2 regions of the Ornithinibacillus salinisoli genome follow, and region 1 is predicted to be linked to the other one. Evidence: a T-box and tRNA genes for the amino acid it is inferred to sense, from the RefSeq annotation. Region 1 holds a T-box; the other holds one or more tRNA genes.

What was found. The T-box of region 1 lies ahead of thrS (threonine--tRNA ligase). A T-box ahead of a tRNA ligase gene usually reads a tRNA of that ligase, here a tRNA-Thr.
Region 2: it encodes a tRNA-Thr, which carries the amino acid that the T-box ahead of thrS (threonine--tRNA ligase) is inferred to sense. The anticodon was not compared.

What each region holds. Positions count from the first base shown of each region.
Region 1 covers NZ_JBHUMI010000016.1:103,795-109,986, reverse strand. The annotation lists gene rplT (50S ribosomal protein L20) at 1-14, opposite strand, end outside; gene rpmI (50S ribosomal protein L35) at 84-278, opposite strand; gene infC (translation initiation factor IF-3) at 308-814, opposite strand; ribosomal protein L20 leader region at 920-1,047, opposite strand; gene thrS (threonine--tRNA ligase) at 1,216-3,165, opposite strand; T-box leader at 3,235-3,458, opposite strand; gene ytxC (putative sporulation protein YtxC) at 3,518-4,372, opposite strand; gene dnaI (primosomal protein DnaI) at 4,522-5,454, opposite strand; gene ACFSTA_RS11095 (replication initiation and membrane attachment family protein) at 5,460-6,192, opposite strand, start outside.
Region 2 covers NZ_JBHUMI010000005.1:131,877-138,068, forward strand. The annotation lists gene mvaD (diphosphomevalonate decarboxylase) at 1-479, opposite strand, end outside; gene mvk (mevalonate kinase) at 514-1,476, opposite strand; gene ACFSTA_RS03145 (hydroxymethylglutaryl-CoA reductase, degradative) at 1,473-2,762, opposite strand; tRNA gene ACFSTA_RS03150 (tRNA-Lys) at 2,962-3,037, opposite strand; tRNA gene ACFSTA_RS03155 (tRNA-Gln) at 3,351-3,425, opposite strand; tRNA gene ACFSTA_RS03160 (tRNA-Tyr) at 3,435-3,519, opposite strand; tRNA gene ACFSTA_RS03165 (tRNA-Thr) at 3,559-3,634, opposite strand; tRNA gene ACFSTA_RS03170 (tRNA-Val) at 3,641-3,716, opposite strand; tRNA gene ACFSTA_RS03175 (tRNA-Glu) at 3,721-3,795, opposite strand; gene fabI (enoyl-ACP reductase FabI) at 4,177-4,953, shown strand; gene ACFSTA_RS03185 (YwaF family protein) at 5,050-5,766, shown strand; tRNA gene ACFSTA_RS03190 (tRNA-Thr) at 5,829-5,901, opposite strand; tRNA gene ACFSTA_RS03195 (tRNA-Asn) at 5,923-5,997, opposite strand; rRNA gene rrf (5S ribosomal RNA) at 6,085-6,192, opposite strand, start outside.

The DNA of each region.
Region 1 (6,192 bases):
TTTACACGTGGCATATTAATTCCCTCCTAATACAAGTCCATTGTATATATCCAAGTTAGTTTTTTAGTTTCAATTAAAGCTTCTTATTTAGGAAGCATTGTTTTGATACGTTTGTAATCTCCAGAAGATACAATCGCACCTTTACGTAATTTACGTTTTTGTTTTTGTGATTTATTCGCAAACATATGGCTTGTATAAGCATGTGCGCGTTTTAATTTTCCAGTTCCAGTTCTTTTAAAACGTTTTTGAGAACCTTTATGGGTTTTCATTTTTGGCATGTTGATTTCCTCCTCGTAAGCATCATTAATTATTGTTTTTCATTTATTGGAGCAAGCATCATGAACATATTGCGACCTTCCATTTTTGCTTTAGATTCGATGGTTGCAATATCTTTAACTTCTTCAGAAAATCTGTCTAAAACTTCTTTTCCAAGCTCCTTATGCGTAATTGCACGTCCGCGGAAACGAACCGTCGCTTTTACTTTGTCGCCTTTTTCAAGGAATTTTCTAGCGTTTTTCAATTTTGTGTTAAAATCGTGTTCGCCAATTCCTGGTGTAAAACGTACTTCTTTTACATTAATAATTTTTTGGTTTTTACGAGCTTCTTTTTCTTTCTTCTGTTGCTCGTAACGGTATTTACCGTAATTCATAATTCGACAAACTGGTGGTTTTGCATTTGGTGCAACCAAAACTAAGTCTAAGTTTCTAGTTGTTGCAATTTCCAATGCTTCTTGACGTGATTTCACTCCAAGTTGATCACCATTTGAGTCGATAAGACGTACTTCTTTCGCACGAATCTTTTCATTTACATTCATATCTTTGCTAATAGCCAGCCACCTCCAAATTTTTTTAATCCAGCTTCAGCTCCCGAAACAGTCGCTTACGCCTTCTTTACCGATCTGTCATTGACAAGTGTTTTTATTCCAAATAAAAAGTGGGCACATAAATGCACCCACACGTCTTTAATCGTAAAATTTAAAGATGTTATAACCAGTCAACTGCATCACAGCGTTGATCAGGTGAGAAGCGGGTGCTTCTACTTGTCTCAGATCATTTAATTTTAATCAACTTTTATACTGTATCATGTATTGTATAAACTGTCAACAGCAAAGTAGATTCCTTGTTTCACGAATACTAGTATAGCATATTATAGTAAGTTTGAATAGCCCAAGCACATTTTACAGCATGCAATGTGCTTGGGACTTATAAAATGTAATTAATTATTCTTCCTTAAAGTTTTTTCATCGATTTCTTGTTTGATTAGGTTTTTGAAAACTTCATATGCAAGTGTCTCTGAATCTTTCTCTCCATATCTTCTAACGTTTACTGCATCTTCCTTAATTTCATTATCCCCTACCACTAATGCAAAAGGAACTTTATCAGTTTGCGCTTCACGGATCTTATATCCAATTTTCTCATCACGCTCATCCACTTGAACACGAACTCCTTCGAGTCTTAACTTTTCAGCTACCTCGTTTGCATAGTCTAAATGAACCTGTGGTGAAACAGGAATAATTTTTGCTTGAACAGGAGCTAACCAAGTTGGAAATGCACCTTTATACTCTTCTAATAAGAAGGCAACAAATCGTTCCATCGTAGAAACAACCCCACGATGTATCACAACTGGACGATGTTCTTTACCATCTTCACCAATATATGATAACTCAAAACGCTCAGGCAATAGCACATCGATTTGTACAGTTGATAATGTCTCATCTTTTCCAAGTGCTGTTTTCACCTGTACATCAAGTTTAGGACCATAGAATGCAGCTTCTCCTTCAGCTTCCACATATTCCAGTTCCATATCTTCCATTGTCTCTTTGAGGATGCTTTGCGTTTTTTCCCACATCTCATCATTATCAATATATTTCTCTTTATCCTCAGGATCACGATAGGAAAGACGGAAATAATAGTCGTCAATTCCAAAATCTTTATACACGCGTTGTACGAGTTCCACTACACGGATAAACTCATCTTTTAATTGATCTGGACGAGCAAATATGTGCGCATCATTCAATGTCATTGCACGTACACGTTGTAATCCTGCTAATGCTCCCGACATTTCATAACGGTGCATTGTTCCAAGTTCGGCAATACGTACTGGTAAATTACGGTAACTCCAAAGTTGATTCTTAAATACCATCATGTGGTGTGGACAGTTCATTGGGCGAAGTACTAATTCCTCATTATCCATACCCATGACAGGGAACATGTCATCTTGGTAATGGTCCCAGTGTCCACTTGTTTTGTATAAATCCACATTCGCTAAGACGGGTGTATAAACATGATCATATCCTAAGCGTTCTTCTATATCAACGATATATCGCTCGATTTGACGACGGATTGTCGCACCCTTTGGTAACCATAATGGTAGACCTTGACCTACTTTTTGATTAACTGTAAAGATATCAAGCTCTTTGCCTAGCTTCCTGTGATCGCGTTCTTTACGCTCTTCTAATAAGTGTAAGTATTCCTCCACTTGACCTTGTTTTTCAAACGCTGTTCCATATATTCGTTGTAACTGCTGATTATTACTATCTCCACGCCAATATGCTCCAGAAATACTCAATAATTTAAATGCTTTTAATTTGCTTGTTGATGGAACATGAACACCACGACAAAGGTCAAAAAACTCACCTTGTTGATATATGGTTACCTGCTCCCCTTCAGGAATCGCATCAATCAATTCAAGCTTTAACTCATCACCAATATCCTGAAACATTTCTTTTGCTTGTTCACGAGAAACCTCAATTCGTTCAATTTCTAAGTTCTCATCAACAATACGTTTCATTTCTTTTTCAATTTTTGGTAGATCCTCTGGTGTAATCGATTGCTCAAGATCCATATCATAATAGAAACCCTCTTCAATTACCGGACCAACACCAAATTTAACATTTTTAAACAAACGTTTAACAGCCTGTGCCATCAAATGTGCAGTTGAATGGCGTGCAACATCAATACCCTCGGGGCTTTTATACGTTATTATTTCAATTTTTCCTCCAACAGAAAGCTCACGTCGTAAGTCATATAGCTTTCCGTCCAATTTAATTGCTAATGCTTGTTTTTTTAATCCCGGTGAAATAGAAGCTGCAATTTCTTCTCCAGTTGTACCGTTAGGAAAAGATTTACTTGCTCCATCTGGAAAGACTATTGAAATTTCCTCCATTTCGTAACACTCCTTTTCATATCGATTATTTTTTAGAAAATTAAAAAACGCCCACCCCTTTGCCTATTGCAAAGGGACGAGCGCTTGGTCACGTGGTTCCACCCTAATTCCCGCAAAATGAATTGCGGCTTCATCGATCTTTAACGCAGATAATACGCTTCTATCTACTTGGATATTCAATAGAAGAGTTCAAAGGTGGTAATCATATGATTCGTTGTGGAAGCTTTCAGCCTAGACTTCCTTCTCTGTACAACGGAGACATCAAATGATCATGTCCTTCTCATTACTTGTACATAATGCGATTTAATATAAATCACATTATAGCGTTTGTATCACATATAATCAAGCCTTATTATTGATTTTTTAAATAATATGGAAAAGGAAACTTACTATACGGTTCAAATTGGGCTCTTTCTTGAAATACATTAATAACAGTTAATGTTTTTGGTTCTGACGGATGGTCCCCATAAATCTTAACTTTTTTAGGTGCCATCGCAACTAATGGAGCAAGGTTAAGCTCATCACTATCTAGACCAACAATATATAGTGGCTCTTGTTGCATAAGCATCCGTAATTCCATTTTTGTAAATCGTTTACCATTAGACTTAAAAAAAGAAAAAGGGTTTCCTTGTAATATATGAATTGTATTATACCTTGGTTCTCTTTTCGTTATAAAATCTCGAAGCATATTAACAAATTCCTGATGATCTTCTTCCCGCTTAAATTCATCGATGGCCAATCCAACATAATAAACAACTTGATCTTTAAATGTCTTCAAACGAAAATTTACTATCGAATCAAAATGAACCGTTGATTTATTTTTAACATTTGCTATAAACAAAGAGTATAGAAGCTGTAATGGATCTTCTTTCGTATTTCTTACATGATGACTATCATCATCCTCTCCAGTAATAATCCAGTGGCTAATTTCTAATATCCTCTCAATTTCATCCGAATTAGAGTAATAATAAAAATCCTCAATAACTCCTTTAATCATTGCTGAGAGACGATGAGACTTAAATACGTCAACCATTGATTTAGCTACCGCTTGTAACGTCTCATTATTTACCTCTTGATTCTCAATCTGTAAATGATTCCCCCAATCTTCATGTGTTTTCCAATGCAGTTCAATTTTTTTGTTATAACGAAATAAATGCTCACAAAAACTAATTACTTCTTTATTCGTACTAAAATAAACATCCAGCAAACAACATCACCCTCATCCAAAACCAAACTGTTACATTATATGGACAAGGAAACAAAAAAATGATTAATAAATGAAAACTAGTAACTATAGTTACTGCTATAAATCCTTGTAAAAAAATAGCTAACAATTAGTTAGCTATCATTTACTCTCTATTCACGACGGTTATTTGCAAAAATAGGTACTTCTCTACTTACTTGTTTCACCCGTTCAATTATTCGTCCTGCTTTTACTGTATCAATATCTCCACGACTAGTTTTAGCTAAATGACTCTCAAGTTGTTCCATACTATAATTCGATGTGAAGAATACTGGCAAGCGTTCCATCATTCTGTATTGTAAAATTGATCCAAGTACTTCATCCCTGAACCAAGCAGATTGTGATTCTGCTCCAATATCATCAATCATTAACACATCTGCTTTTTTGAAGTAATCTATTTTCTCATTTATGGAGTCATCCTTAAATGAAGATTTAATCTCTCTTACAAATTCAGGCATGTAAATTAACATAGATGAGATATTATATTCTTTTAATTTATTTGCTAAAGCACCTAAGAAATAAGTTTTCCCTACCCCAAAAGGTCCATAAAAATAAATACCTTTTTGTGGTAGACCTCTATCTATTTGCTCCAAAAATTCGTATAGTTCTAGAATTGCATCTGTACGTTGAGTGTCAGAACGATCAATATCATCTATCGTTGCATGCAAAATTTCTTTTGGTACATATAAGCTTTGGAATAGATTTTGTTGTTCTTGTTGTTTTTCAGCAATAATTTTATGATGACATTTCTCATAGGATAAATGAATCTCATCATTATAAGCATGCAATACAGGGGAATAGCCCTGAAGCATATTTTTGCATGAATGAATGGAAGAGCAGTTTTCACATTGCTTTGATTGTGATTTATATTCATACAATTTAATTAGTTTTTTATCAATTTCATGTTGGGGAATAGTAGGATGCCCTTCCAAAAAACCCTTAATTTCCGGATCGTTTAATACCTCATCTTTAATTTTTTCATAGTTCTCTCTAAAGTTTTTGTTTTCTTCCATCCACCTTTTTAAGGTAGATTGTACTGGTTTCATAAAAATCATCCTTGGAAATTATTATTGTTTTTTTTACTTGAGAACTTCTGTTGCATTGCTTCAATTCTTGCTTGTTTCTCCGCATCGTCTTCAATTTCTACCTTGGATATATTACTCGTTTTTTTACTTTTTCTTTCCTTAAACCAATCTGGAATAACCTCTGTTGGTTGCTGTTTGCGATAATAATTATTGTTGCTAGTCTGTTTCTTAGCCGTACTAGCACGAAATCGCTCTCTTTCTCGTTTAGCGAATACCATTGCTTCTTTAGCCGATTTTAAATTTGCTCTTGACCAATGACTTGCTATTTTTTCTAGGTAAGCTTTTGATAGCTTCATATTGGTTTGCAGCAACACATAATGAATTAATACATTCATGACCGGAGAAGGAAGCCCCTGAGAAGTCATCACCTCTCGAATTACTTTTAGATCTTGATCGGAAGCCCGATTTCCACTTGATAGATCCTCTAACAATTGCTTGGGTGATATCGTTTCTAATTCTTTTACTAATTGTTCTTCCTTGGATAAAGCTTTATCTTCAGATCGATTGTCTACTATATGCTCATTTTTTTCAACTAATCTAACCTTCGCTTGAATTGGCTTCTTTTTATAAAGGTCATGACAAGCCTCTTTAAATTCTTCTACTTGTAAAATATTTTCATCAGTTAATGCCCACAAAATTGCTTTTTCGACTTCATGTGTTGCTAAGTCATACAATACCATCATTTGATTAATTACTCTT
Region 2 (6,192 bases), on a different contig from region 1:
CCATCTAGTTCCATACCTTTATGCCATTCAACAAAACCACCGTAAATTGAACGGCAAGCAGAACCAGACCCTTGTCTTGTTATTTTAGAAAGCTCTTGATCCGATAAACCTAAGTTAAGTGCCCGTGCTGCTGCTGCTGCCAAAGCTGCAAATCCAGATGCTGATGAAGCAAAACCTGCAGCTGTAGGCACCTCATTAATAGAGTGGACTTCTGCAAATAATGTCTTTTCTTGAGCATATTCACGTATCAAATCGAGGAACTTTGTTACACGGTGATACTGTTCATCAGTAACAAGCTTATGATCTAAATAAAAAATATCTTCTGTTAAATCCTCACGAAATTCTACAGTAGTCTTTGTGTAAAATCCGTCCAATGTTAAGGAAAGACTATTGTTAGTCGGGAGTATTAATTTTTCATCACGTTTTCCCCAATACTTAATTAAAGCAATATTCGTATGCGCTTTTGCCGTCGCCTTCATTTAAATCTCCTCTTCCGATCCAATGTTAACTAAATTAATCTTGTTTTCTTAGCACAAAAGGCCACACTGTATGGGCGCCAAATTTCTTAAGCTTTTCAGCGAGTTGTCTGGAATGAACTTCATTTTTTGCTAATGCAATAATACATCCACCATTCCCACCGCCAGTTAATTTCGCACCTAGGGCTCCTTCTTGACGAGCAAAATGTATTAATTTATTTAGACCTGCATCACTTACACCTAATGATTCTAATTCTTTTTGAGCCTCATTCAACATTTGCCCTAAAAAGTTCTTTCCAGCTTTTTCTAATGCATATTTTGCTTGATGTGTTAGTTCACCAATTCGTTCAATTTTCGAATGGATACGCCTTGGAGCAGTTTTTAGTAAATGGGCAACTGATTCAACCGCTGAACGCGTATCTCCAATTCTCCCTGAGTCTGCAACAATAAAGTGGAAATCAGAACCTGGCTTAATGTAATGAATTGGCGTTTCCTTCTCAAACCATACCGGTGATTCCGATGTGATAGTTAACGTATCAATTCCACTCGGTGAGCCATGTGCAAATGTTTCTGCGATATTAGCAAAATGGAGCAATTCATTTTCTGTATAACTAACATCCGCATAGGCGAATAATGATCGAATGATCGCAATGGCAACGGAAGCACTTGAGCCTAGCCCTTTACCAGGTGGTATCGATGACTTTACACGAATTATTAAATCTCTCTTTGGTAATTGAAGATGCTCTAATGTCGCTTCGATACTATTAATGATTCCATCCAAGGTTATAGGAGCTGACTCCATCGCCCCCTGATAAAATGTGCTATCGAAAGTTATTGGACCGGAGATTCGTTCGATCACTGATTCGACTCCAACTAATGGAAAAGGGATAGCGATAGCAGGTTGCCCGTGTACAACTGCATGTTCCCCAATCAGAATTAGTTTACTATGAGCTATTCCTATAGCTGTTTTTTCTGTTGTTGTTAATTTTTCGATACTCATTTTGAATATTGTGCCACCAATTCTTTAGCTTTTCCAACACGGATTTCTTTTTCTTCTACTAACTTCTCTGCAATAATATCGATCATCTCCCCAGTAGCTCCAGCCGCTATTGCAACAGAGCGTGAATGTAATGCCATATGACCTTTTTGGATACCATCTGTCACTAAGGCTTTTAATGCTCCTAGGTTTTGCGCTAAACCTACAGTAACGATTACTTGAGCCAACTCTTGTGCTGATTCAACACCTAATATACTATGCGCAACTTTAGAAATCGGATGTACCCGGATAGAACCCCCAACCGTTCCAACTGACATTGGAAGCTCTAATTCTCCAACTAAATTTCCTTCTTTATCAACAGACCATGTAGTCATGGAACCATAATGTCCAAACCGAGCTGCATAGGCATGGGCACCCGCTTCTACCGCCCGCCAATCATTACCAGTTGCAATGACGATCGGATCAATTCCATTCATGATACCTTTGTTATGTGTCACAGCACGATAAGGATCTGATGCTGCAAATTCATATGCATGGACAACACCATCTCTTACTTCTTCTCCAGAATAACCGCCACTTTCCAATAATTCAGGTGGTATAACACATTTTGCTTTTGCTAAACAACGGTCTGCATAATTGGATAATATCCGTAAATATACTTTACCATTTGTAATTTCTTCAACTGTTGGCGCAAGTGCTTCTACCATTGTATTAATTACATTCGCTCCCATTGCATCGCATGTGTTTACATAGACATGCAAAACGAGCATTTTCCCATAGGAGGAAGTGGAATCCTCATTTAATATACGTACTTCTATATCCTCTGCTCCTCCACCTCTTTCTAACATACTTGGATGCGCAGCGTTTGCTATATCAATTAATTTTTGTTTATCACTTAATAGTGCTTGTTTTGCCAACTGAAAATCTGGACATCCAACTACTTGGATTTGCCCAATCATGACTCGTTCTGTTGCTTCAGCTGTAAATCCACCAGCTTCTCGCACAATTTTTGCAATATAACTAGCAGAGGCCACAACGGATGGCTCTTCGATAGCCATTGGTACTACATACTCTTTCTCATTAATTAAGAAGTTTAAGCCCAATCCTAACGGAAGTGGAAAGGTTCCAATAACATTTTCAATCATTTTATCTGCAGTATCAACGGGTAACGGGTCTTTTGCATACAAATTTTCTATTTCCTCTTGTGAGAACGTATGAATATTCGCTAATAGTTCTCTCCGTTCTTCTACAGTTTTATTATAGAAACCAGGTATTCTAGAAGAATTCATATTATACCATCCTTTATAGCATCTATTAAAAAATCAAAGTTAATATAATTATATCGTATCAAATACATTATAGTATACTTAATTTACTTTATCTATTATGTTAAAAAAATGCTTAAAATGCAAATAAAACAAGGTTGTATGCTGTTAGCAACCTTGTTTTATTTAAGATATTTTATGTAATTGTATTATTGTTAATAAATGGTGAGCCATGAAGGATTCGAACCTTCGACCCTCTGATTAAAAGTCAGATGCTCTACCAACTGAGCTAATGGCTCATTAAATTATGAGTTCTTATTCTATTCGTGCGTTCATCCAAATGACCCCTACATCTTATAGCTTATTCAAAGATGATTGGTGCTTCGGGGTTACTCGAAGCTTACTCGGTAGTTGCTTTGCTCGTTGCTCTACCTGTGCTCGTCGTGTTGCAAGTAAGTCACGAAGTAGCACTCCTCGCAAGCCTGCACATAGCAGCGTATTCGATGATGCTTGCGGCTAGCTAATGGCTCGTTTAATTATGAGTTCTCTAGTTTTTACCTATGTATATTAATAAAACATTCAATTTCACAGCTATTTAAGGCAAAAAAAAAATGGCTGGGCTACCAGGATTCGAACCTGGGAATCACGGGATCAAAACCCGATGCCTTACCGCTTGGCTATAGCCCAACAAACTAATGGTGGAGGGGGGCAGATTCGAACTGCCGAACCCTGAGGGAGCGGATTTACAGTCCGCCGCGTTTAGCCACTTCGCTACCCCTCCGTAGTTAGTTTAATCAATGTTATTTTTTTTATACATAAATGGTGCCGGCCAGAGGACTTGAACCCCCAACCTACTGATTACAAGTCAGTTGCTCTACCAGTTGAGCTAGGCCGGCAAAATATGGTGGAGGATGCAGGGCTCGAACCTGCGACCCCCTGCTTGTAAGGCAGGTGCTCTCCCAGCTGAGCTAATCCTCCGTGTTGGTGACCCGTACGGGATTCGAACCCGTGTTACCGCCGTGAAAGGGCGGTGTCTTAACCGCTTGACCAACGGGCCATTCATTAAACCCTATTAGCTTGTTTCAGCCAACGAATTTTATTATATACAGATTCGACACCTTTGTAAAGAGGAAATCATTATTTTTTTTAAAAAAAGTTTATCCTTTAACAAAAACCTTGATATGACTTGATTTACAACAATTATTAGATGATATTTCATTGTAATCAATACCTTTTTAACTTTAATTATTGGTGTTTTTTTTTTTATATTTACAAAATAAAAAATACTAAAAAGTTCATTTCATAAAAGATTTTCGAAGACATATTCTGACACAGTCCATTAAAAATTACATGAAAAAAGTTAATTAGCAAAATTGGTTTTTTCTTTAATCAGATGATAGGATATAATGGATAATGAAAACTATTTGGAGGTGTAATAATGTCTGGGTTATTACAGGGAAAGAATATTGTAATTATGGGTGTAGCGAATGAAAGAAGTATTGCCTGGGGAATTACAAAATCATTACATAATGCAGGAGCTAATTTAATTTTTACTAATAGACAAGAACGTTCTTATAATAAACTATTGAAGCTTCTCGAAAAAAACGAAATCGAAGCAAAGCTAGTAGTTAATTGCGATGTTGCTAGTGATGAAAGTATCGCCCTTGCATTTGACAAAATAAAAGAGGATGTCGGTGTTATACACGGAGTTGTACATGCCATCGCTTTTGCAAATCGTGATGAGCTAAAAGGAGAATATGCTGATACATCTCGTGAAGGGTTCTTATTGTCTCAAGAAATTAGTGCATATTCACTTGTTGCAGTTACTAAAGCTGCTAAAGAGTTAATGACTGAAGGTGGAAGTATTGTCACTCAAACATATTTAGGTGCAGAGCGTGTGATTCCAAATTATAATGTTATGGGTGTAGCTAAAGCTTCACTTGAAGCCAGTGTAAGGTACTTAGCAGAAGATGTTGGAAAATACGGTATTCGTGTTAACGCTATATCCGCTGGACCAATTCGTACACTTGCTGCTAAAGGAGTTTCAGGATTTAATGAAAAAATGGGTGTTGTCGAAGAGAAGGCTCCATTACGCAGAAATGTAGATCAAGATCAAGTTGGAGATGCCACGATGTTCTTTATAAGTGACTTATCTCGAGGAGTAACCGGGGAAGTATTACATGTTGATTCTGGTTTCAATATTATCGGTGGATAAATAACATCCTTTTTAACAATCAACTATCAGACGCTTACTTAAACTAATAGTAGGCGTCTTTTAACATATAATGAAATAAGGAGGGGGGAGTATTAGGTGCAAAGTTGGTTTGGAAAAACAACTGATATCACGTTTGAAGTATTTGAAATGAACCATATCATTATGATTTCAATTCATGTCATTGGATCTCTTCTCCTATTTAACTTAGGTAAGAGGCTATCATCCCGTACACAACATTTCATACGTTGGGGATTGTTATGTACTCTAATCCTTTCTGAAATAAGCTATCAAGTCTGGGGGATATACAATGGAGCATGGAATCCGAGAGAGTTTTTACCATTTCAACTATGCAGTATAGCTGGGATTATAGCAATGTTTGCACTATACTCGAAAAATATTAAATTAATTCAATTACTTTTTTTCATTGGCATTATTCCATCGATATTGACGGTTTTAACTCCTGAATTACATCATGGTTTTCCACATTTTCGCTTCTGGCAATTTTTTATTCATCATATTGTATTAACTTGGGCTAGTATATTTCTTACAATCTCTTTTAATGTAAGAATCTCACTAATAATTACAATTGAAATCTATATATATTTATTAGTCTATGCAGGATTTATTGGCTTTTTAATAAATCCAATATTCAATGCGAATTACTTATTTCTCGCTAATACACCAAGAGCAAATACACCTTTAGGTTTACTTGGGAGTGGTTTATCGTATTATGTAAATCTTTGTCTTATTGGTTTAGGTGTTTTTCTATTACTATTTGTTTTTTATAAACTTTTTGTAAGACTTATAAAGTAAAGTTTATCATTTTTTAGATCAAAAAAAGGATTACCTCATTCGCAATCCCTTTTCATGTTAAGAGCTTCCAAGCGGACTTGAACCGCTGACCCCCACCTTACCATGGTGGTGCTCTACCGACTGAGCTATGGAAGCATATTTTTTTAGACAAAAAAATGGCTCCACAGGTAGGACTCGAACCTACGACCGATCGGTTAACAGCCGATTGCTCTACCACTGAGCTACTGTGGAATAATCAAATTTAGATATTGTTTGTCTTGTTTTTAACACAAATGTATTTTACCACGTTTATTAATAAATATACATATAAAAAAATTTGCCTGGCGGCGTCCTACTCTCACAGGGGCAATGCCCCAACTACCATCGGCGCTGAGAAGCTTAACTTCTGTGTTCGGTATGGGAACAGGTGTGACCTTCTCGCTATCG